One region of the Sedimenticola selenatireducens genome, then DNA from elsewhere that is predicted to be linked to it. Evidence: predicted binding sites of a transcription regulator. Region 1 holds the regulator's gene; each other region holds the start of a gene.
The links. The regulator FliA, encoded in region 1, starts transcription of late flagellar genes. The targets are predictions, from matches to a motif close to GCTAAAGTTNNNNNNNNNNCNGCCGATA.

Region 1 (2,206 bases):
GTGTGCAACAGATGGCCGAATTGAGTGCGGCTGAGCATGCCGGATTGATCCGCGCCTTCAGTGATGTCGGCAATGATCTGGATGTGCTGATTATCGATACGGCGGCGGGTATATCGGATACGGTGGTCAGTTTCAGTCGCGCGGCCCAGGAACTGATCGTGGTGGTCTGTGATGAGCCGGCATCGATTACCGATGCCTACGCCATGATCAAACTGTTGAATCGCGAGTATGGTCTGGATCGCTTTCGTATCCTGGCCAATATGACGCGTACAGCCGAAGAGGGGCGCAACCTGTATAACAAGATGTGCCGTGTCACCGACCAGTACCTGGATGTTATGCTTACCTACATGGGCAGTATTCCATACGACGAAAACCTCAGAAAGGCAGTGAAATCGCAAAAACCTGTGGTTCAAGCCAACCCTCGCAGCCATATTGCAAAAATATTCAAGAATCTGGCGCAAAAGGCCGATAACTGGCCTGTACCGGATGGTGCCAGCGGGCACCTCCAGTTCTTCGTGGAACGGCTGATTCAATATACAAGCCAGGGCGGGGAGATGGGCCGGTGAGTGGACTAGCGAGTTATACCGCGATTCAGGAGATGGATGCCGATACCCTGGTTAACCGGCATGCCCCGCTGGTCAAGCGTATCGCCTACCACCTGATGAATCGCCTGCCGCCCAACGTACAGGCGGATGATTTGATACAGGCCGGGATGATCGGGCTGCTTGAGGCGAGTAGAAATTATGACCCCAGCCAGGGAGCCAGTTTCGAAACCTACGCAGGGATTCGTATTCGTGGCGCAATGCTGGATGAGATCCGGCGCAGCGACTGGACGCCCCGTTCCGTGCATCGAAAGGCGAGGATGGTAGCCGATGCCATGCGCTCTATTGAAAATGAGCAGGGACGTGATGCCCGGGACGTGGAAGTGGCGGAAGTGCTGGATATGAACCTGGTTCAGTACCATCGTATCCTGCAGGATGCGGCGGGCTGTCGGATCTTCAGTATTGAAGAGCTGCAGGCAGTGGGTGAATTGCCCATTGACGGCGGTGACAGTCAGGCGGGGGGGCTGTTTGACGGCATGCAGAAGGATGCCTTTAAAAAGGCCCTGGCAGAGGCGATTGCCGGCCTGCCGGAGCGGGAGAGATTGGTAATCGCACTTTATTATGATGAGGAGATGAACCTGCGAGAGATTGGGCAGGTTCTTGGAGTTAGCGAATCAAGGGTATGCCAGATACACAGCCAGGCCACCCTGCGGTTACGCGCCCGCCTTGCAGATTGGTTATCCGATGCAGATGAGCTCTGATCGGTCTATGAAAACGAATAACGGCATCGAGTTTGGAGGTTGCCTTGAATAAAAACATGAAGATTCTCATTGTGGACGATTTTTCCACAATGCGACGGATTATTAAGAATCTGCTTCGGGATCTGGGATTCACCAATACCCAGGAAGCGGACGATGGTAATACCGCCTTGCCCATGTTGCAGTCAGGTAACTTTGATTTCCTGGTAACGGACTGGAATATGCCGGGCATGACCGGGATTGATCTGCTGAAAGCGGTGCGGGCAGACCCCAACCTGGTCAAACTTCCGGTGTTGATGGTCACTGCCGAATCGAAGCGTGAGCAGATCATCGAGGCGGCCCAGGCGGGCGTCAATGGCTATGTAGTCAAGCCATTTACCGCGGTGACGCTGGAAGAGAAGATCAGCAAGATTTTTGAACGTGTAGGCAGCTAACCGGCAGCATGACGAATCGGTCTGGAGAAATAAATGGACAACGATGAACGTCTGATGCTGGCGAAGCAGCTGGTAGAGCATCTGGAGGCAGGGAATGAAGCTGAAGCGACACATGTCAGTTCCCTTCTTACCGAAGGTGTCGAGAGCAAACTGTTTCTGGAAGTTGGGCGCTTGACCCGTGAGTTGCATGAAGCGATCAATGAGTTCCTGCTTGACCCGCGCATCAATGAAATGGCCCAGGTGGAAATCCCGGACGCCAGTGAGCGACTCACTTATGTGATTACCATGACCGAGAAATCGGCTAATACCACGCTAGGTGCGGTCGAGGCAGGGCTGCCCCTGGCGGATGATCTGGGTGTGAAGGCACGCGCCATATCGGAACAATGGGAGCGGTTTTGTAATCGTGAACTTTCTGTCGATGACTTCAGGGAATTGAGCAGGGAACTGGGCGGCTTTCTGGCATTGACCACCG
Region 2 (2,206 bases), 1.2 Mb from region 1:
TGGATGCGGCAACCCACCGGCATATCACCACCGCTGTGAGGGGGAGCAAGTTTGGAATACCTTTCAGCCAACTGGAGTTGGCGCTGGAGCGGATTGTGCGCAGTGACAGTTTGAGGCTGCATGGCCTGGCAGTGCACCTCGGTTCCCAGATAGTGACACTGGAACCCTATGAGAAAGCCTGCCGTCGACTACGGGAGTGGGTTATCGAGTTGAGAGATAAAGGCTATCCAATTACCCACCTGGACCTGGGTGGCGGTTTTGGTATTGACTACGGTGATGGTCGTTGTCTGGCGTACGGGGCGGTTGCCGCCGTGATCGATCGGGAGCTGCGGAACCTGGGGGTGGCAATTGCCGTCGAGCCAGGACGCTCCCTGGTGGCGACTGCCGGAGTGCTGGTGAGTGAGGTGGTCTATCGAAAGGAAGTTGAGCCGGTTCCCTTTCTGATTCTGGATGCTGGTATGAATGATCTGCTGCGCCCGGCCCTGTATCAGGCCTCCCATCAACTGTTAACGCTGAAGCAATCGGATGAAGCAAGGGAGATCTGCAATGTGGTTGGTCCAATCTGTGAGAGCAGCGACAGTTTTCTACAACAGGCCAGCCTGCCGCGGGTCAACTCGGGGGAGCGTGTGGCCTTGCTTCAGGCCGGTGCCTATGGGGCGGTTATGGCGTCCGGCTACAACAGCCGGGATGTCATTCCTGAGGTGATGATCACGGGTGATCAATATGGCCTGATCAGAAGACGCATCTCCCATCGTGACCTGATGGAGTATGAGAATTTTGCATGACCGGGCCGGTTCTGATCTTTGTCAGCTTTGGTCTTATGACTAAAGGATCAGGCTGATTTGTCGATACAACAGACAATGATTATTTGCCCGGAATTAATGGAATAGCCCGGTTGGTAGAATTGGAAAATTTCAATTGTCAGGGGATCTCCTCATGCGTGAGTCCATAACCCATCTTATTCGCTGGCTGTTATCGGCTGTCGGTATTCGCTCCATCAACAGCCAGTTCCTGTTCTCCTATATCCTGATCTTCCTCTGCGCCCTTATCTCGGTGATCACCATCTATCTGAGTCTGGGGGTGAATTCCAACTCCATTGATGTCGCCGGCCGGCAGCGGATGTTGAGCCAGCGGCTGGCCAAAGAGGCGATGCTGGTGGCCCAGCAGGCTGAGAGCCGCGAGGTGATGGAGAAGACGATCAATCTGTTTGAATCCTCTCACAAAGCGCTTTTTGAGGGTGATGAAGCACAAAATATACTCCCGGTGAAAGATGCGCTGATTCTTGAGCAACTCAAACTCGTGGAGCAGCTCTGGTCGGGGTACAAGCAGGTAATTACCCAGTATGCGGCAAGTCCGGACAATGCCGGTTTGGCGGCGATTCAGAAACAGTCGGTTCAGGTATTGAAGGAGATGAACAAAGCGGTGGGTATGATGGCCACTGCAGCCAACGACTCGGTCGCGCTGCAACAGACTATCGCCTTTGTCATGACCTCAATCATTCTGCTGCTGGTGGTGCTGGGTCGGGTGTTCGGCATGACCGTGCTGATGAAGGAGATCGATCAACTGCGCACTCATCTTGGGGAGGTGAGTAAGGGTGATTTCTCCAAACCGATTGACTGCCTGGACAGCCAGAATGAGATCGGGCTCGCCTATACCGCCTATAACAACATGCTGCAACAGGTGGGGCAGATGATCAAAGGCGTATGTCAGGTTGCCGATAAGGTCAGCGAGGCGACGTCCAGGGCGACCGAGACGCTGAATAGTACCGATCAGGGGGTGACTCAACAGCAACAGGAGATCACCCAGGTTGCCACTGCAATAAATGAAATTACCGTAACCGTACAGGAGGTGGCGCGCAATACCAGCCAGGCGGCCGAGTCTGCGTCACAGGCGGATCAGGAAGCGAGAACCGGCCAGACCATTGTCAATCATACCCGCAGTGGTATTCAGAGCATGGCGCAGCAGGTTGAAGAGGCCGCTTCCACCATCAACATCCTTGAGAGTGATACCCAGCAGGTGGGGCAGGTGCTTGAGGTGATTACCAGTATTGCCGAGCAGACCAACCTGTTGGCTCTGAACGCCGCTATTGAGGCTGCCCGTGCCGGTGATCAGGGGCGTGGATTTGCCGTGGTGGCGGACGAGGTTCGCACCCTGGCGCAGCGCACTCAGGAGTCCACCGGCAAGATACGCGATATCATTGAACGAT
Region 3 (2,206 bases), on a different contig from region 1:
GAGACGGTAAGCATGGATCACATCAAGACTCACTACTACGCCAGTCATCCCTCCATCAACCCGAACGGCATAATCCCCAAGGGACCGCAGATCGACTTCCAGTCACCGGGGGGTATGGGGCGTTATGACTGACAGGGACCGGCGTCGCGCCAGGCAACGCCGGGTCCCGGGATACCCGATCAGAGCTTGAACTCCGCCAGTTTCAGCTGCATGGTCTCTTCCTTTGACTCCTGTTCCTGGATACGGCTGCTGATTTCCGATATGGCATCCAGATTGGCCTGTGAAATCTGATTCACCTGGGCCACGCAATCCACGATATGCGCATTCTTCTCTTGCGACAGCGAAGACATCTTGACCGTGTGTTCCATCTGACCGGAGGCATTGGCGGCGTCAGTGGTGGCGGCGTTAATGACTTCGATAGTCTCCTCCATGGTATGCATCACACCCTCCAGGAGGGTGGTCTGACTCTCCATCTTTTTGGTCGATGTACTGACCGACTGGGTGATATCGGCGATAATCCGGTGGATCTCCTCCAGGCTCTGCTGGGTGCGCACCGCCAGGCCCCGCACCTCGTCCGCCACCACGGCAAACCCCCGGCCCTGTTCACCGGCACGAGCCGCCTCGATAGCCGCGTTCAGCGCCAGAAGATTGGTCTGCTCGGCTATCCCGTTGACCACCGTCAGCACCCCTTTGACCTGATCGGTGTTGTTGGATAGCTGGGCGATCTCCGTGGCCATTTCACGATTGCTGACCGAATAGCGGCGCAACTTCTCACCAAAATCGCTGATTCCCTGCTGGGATTTGTTGAGATGTTCACTGACATTGCGGATCAGGGTCTGGCTCTGTTCCGCATCCACAACAAGGCTGTCGGTGATCTGGTCCAGTTCCGCCAGTTCCTGGTGAGCCTCCTGTATCAGCTTGGCAATACCGTTGATGCGCTGATTGATCTCGCCGGTCATCTGGTTAATGTCATGCACCGCGTTCTTGTTCGAGCTGGCAAACTGTTTCGTCTCCAGCAGCGCCGAACGGATGTTGTGCCTGAAGCTGTCAATGACCGACAGCACCTGCCCCAGTTCAGTATTGAAGTTGGCGTTGACCTTGCACTCCTGGGATAGATCCCTTCTGGCAAAGTTTTCCATGTAGTGGGACATCTGTTTCAGGGCGTCCACACCCCAGCGTTTTTCATCCAGGTCATGTACCAGAACAACCGCAGCCACCACCAGTTGGATCACCATGGACCAGAAATTTTCGGTAAGGACCAGGGCATTGGCCACCAGAATAGTAATACCGACCCAGTGTATGCTGCGCATGCGCAAGAAGAGTGATTTGATCATATATAGGTTTCGCTATAGAGGTAGTCCATTATCGGGATAACAACCTGAAAAAGCTGACGTGGAAGTCACGTGGCGGCCGACTGATACCGCGCATAACGGCACTGTTTCAGCACAGCTTGTTATCACTCCCCTTATCGGACACCTGCTTGGAGACTTTAATAAAACCGGTAGAGACCTACGGAAATTTGCGGATTTAATTGACAGGGATCAGCAAAATGCCGCCGTGTGCGACTTCTCAACCCCGGTTTCTTCCCCGCATAGTTGACATTGATCGCACGGAACAGGCGTGTACAAAACAGCCAGGCACGGACTGCATCAACCACGCGCCAAGGCGTATCATAGGTCCCGCGAGCGACTATACGATCTGACATCATCGACCGCATCCACTTATCAACCGAGAAAATAATGCGATATTCACCCTGCTCGCCCTGCGGATTACCCGGGCAATGAGTGAACTGGAAACCTATCAATACCTGCTGATCGCGCTGATCTTTGTCTGGAGTGGCTTCGTGCGCTCGGGACTGGGCTTTGGCGGGGCGGCCCTGTCACTGCCGTTTCTGCTGCTGATCGAAAACCAGCCATTGATCTTCCTGCCCATCATCGCCATTCACCTGCTGGTGTTCTCCTCCTCCACCGTGCTGGTGAACGCACGGCGGTCGAGCTTGGCGAAGGCGAGCGGCGGGGACTTCAGGCAGGGTATCGACTGGGCCTATCTGCGGTATGCGCTGGCGGTGATGATCATACCCAAGCTGCTCGGGGTATTCGGCCTGATCACCCTGCCACCGGCGGTGATGAGCGGCATCATCTTCTCCATCGTGGCGGTATATGCCATCGGCTATATCCTGAACCGCCCCTTCAAGAGCAACAGCAAG
Region 4 (2,206 bases), on a different contig from region 1:
TTCCGCCACCGCTCCCTGCTCTTCCGCGGCACTGGCAATCTGTATGTTGGCCCCGCTGATGATGTTGATCCCCCGGGTGATCTGACCCAGTGCCTTACCCGCCTCTTCTGCCAGCTCAACAGTGGATTCCACTTTTTTGGTGCCCTGTTGCATGGCGCTTGCCGCTTTCCGGGTACCCTGCTGCAGACGTTCAATCATCGCCTGGATATCCTGGGTGGACTTGCGCGTTCTGTCGGCCAGGGTACGCACCTCATCGGCAACAACGGCAAATCCGCGTCCCTGCTCACCGGCACGCGCTGCTTCAATGGCCGCATTCAACGCCAGCAGATTGGTCTGTTCGGCAATATTGTGGATCACCTCAACCACGGATCCGATTTCCGTCGAATCCGCCTCCAGCGCCTGTACCTCTCCCGCCAGTCCCTGTATCTCGTTCGACAACTGGCTGATCGCACCAATCACCTGAGAGACCTTCTGGTTCCCCTGCTCGGCGAGCTGATCGGCGTCCTTTGCCTGCTGGGCGGTTTCGGTGGCGTTTTTGGCTACCTCCTGGATCGTCATGGTCATCTCATTCATCGCTGTCGCAACCATCTCCATCTCGCCGCGTTGACGGGACAGCGCCTGCAGATTCGACTCCGTGATGCTGGAAACATCTTCAGACGATCCGTTCACCTGGCCCGCCACACTGACCAGGCGCCGAATCACTTCACCCAGATGTTTCTGTACTTGATTGACACTGCCGGCAATTCTCCCAAACTCATCACGGCTTTCGATACTGGCGAACCGTGACAGATCTCCTGCCGCGATTTTTTCCAGCAGGTTTTGAATCTTGATCGCAGGTCTGACAACCTGTGCATTCACAAACAGAACAATAAAGGCTGCCGTCAATATAAAGACGACCACCAGAATAATCACACTCAGCAACAAATCATCCTTACTGTTGACAATGGTCAGATCAGCCGTATCGCTGGCCTGCCTGCTGATCTCTTTGGCCGCATTCTCCAACAGTTCTGTCGGCGCTCGATCAATACCGGCTACCGCCTTGTCGCCGGCATGATGATCAAATCCTGAACTTTTGAATACTTCCAGGCCCTTGCGATAGGCGACACCCATGGTCTTGTGCGCCTGCAAAAAATCCATAACCAGCTGTTTTGTCTGACCCTCAAGGCGTTGCTGTAATCCAGCTCCCGAACTCTGAATGGCTGCCTCGGTTTTCTCGAACTTGCCCCAGTACTTTTCCAACTGCTTGCTGTCCGCGCCACGCAGCAGGACATTCTTCCACTCCTGCACCTGCTTCTTGAATTCGAGCGCCATGTTGGTTATCTGGCGTTCATTGTCCACTTCCTGAAGAATAACCTGCTCGAAGAGCCCGATACTTTGCCATGCCGAGTTAAATCCATGAAGCACGACAGCCGCCACGATAATCATTCCAACGGATATGAGGACCAGCAATTTCCCCCGAATGCTTTTAAATTTCATCACACCTTTCTCCCATACTGCTCTCTGCTACTGCAAGTAGCTATATTATTTGGCCGCGGATACAAACACCGGTCGCCTGTTTTATTCATGTGGGTCGATTAATCATTTCCCGAAATCGGTTTTTCTTCCATCGCATATCAGCCAGCGGTTGTGAGACTCCACTATTTCAATATCGGCCATTTGTTCAAGACCTTGAGACATACTCTGGTATGGATATAGACAACTTGCGAAGTACCGGCATGCCCCGCCCTTCAGTGCAGAAAAGCCCGGCAAGGCGCTCAAACATGCTTGCGAATTAAAATTCATTTTGGACGCAATGAGCAGCGCTGCACCAGGCACCGGGACGCATGACAGAGACAGATCCAGGTTTGATCCAAATCAACATCACGGATAATATCCCACCGACAGATAGTGTAATGCTCAGCCTGTATACCCTAGAATGAGTACGCCACCCGATTCTGGAACGGGGGGATCCTAATCGACCTCACACCAGCCGTCTTCCACATTGTCGAGACAATCTAGGAAAGCACTACCATGCAGGGTCAAGGCATCGGAGAACATCCACTAATTCAACACGACATCAGCCGCCGGGGACTACTCAAATTCTGCAGCGCGATGGTATCTATGCTCGCCCTGCCTGCCGGGGTCGTACCCGCGTTCGCTGAACAGCTCAACAAGGCCCGTAGGCCGTCGGTGATCTGGCTCTCCTTCCAGGAGTGCACAGGCTGCA

Region 2: a site for FliA is predicted at 824-851, ahead of ACHZBF_RS10375 (methyl-accepting chemotaxis protein). Genes of this name have one in related genera too.
Region 3: a site for FliA is predicted at 1,467-1,494, ahead of ACHZBF_RS03195 (methyl-accepting chemotaxis protein). Genes of this name have one in related genera too.
Region 4: a site for FliA is predicted at 1,647-1,674, ahead of ACHZBF_RS03515 (methyl-accepting chemotaxis protein). Genes of this name have one in related genera too.

What each region holds. Positions count from the first base shown of each region.
Region 1 covers NZ_CAXXYC010000003.1:247,293-249,498, forward strand. The annotation lists gene ACHZBF_RS04825 (MinD/ParA family protein) at 1-566, shown strand, start outside; gene ACHZBF_RS04830 (RNA polymerase sigma factor FliA) at 563-1,303, shown strand; gene cheY (chemotaxis response regulator CheY) at 1,360-1,734, shown strand; gene ACHZBF_RS04840 (protein phosphatase CheZ) at 1,768-2,206, shown strand, end outside.
Region 2 covers NZ_CAXXYC010000003.1:1,445,447-1,447,652, reverse strand. The annotation lists gene lysA (diaminopimelate decarboxylase) at 1-785, shown strand, start outside; gene ACHZBF_RS10375 (methyl-accepting chemotaxis protein) at 937-2,206, shown strand, end outside.
Region 3 covers NZ_CAXXYC010000002.1:138,878-141,083, reverse strand. The annotation lists gene ACHZBF_RS03200 (glutathione S-transferase family protein) at 1-132, shown strand, start outside; gene ACHZBF_RS03195 (methyl-accepting chemotaxis protein) at 180-1,334, opposite strand; gene ACHZBF_RS03190 (sulfite exporter TauE/SafE family protein) at 1,781-2,206, shown strand, end outside.
Region 4 covers NZ_CAXXYC010000002.1:222,859-225,064, reverse strand. The annotation lists gene ACHZBF_RS03515 (methyl-accepting chemotaxis protein) at 1-1,476, opposite strand, end outside; gene ACHZBF_RS03510 (hydrogenase small subunit) at 2,011-2,206, shown strand, end outside.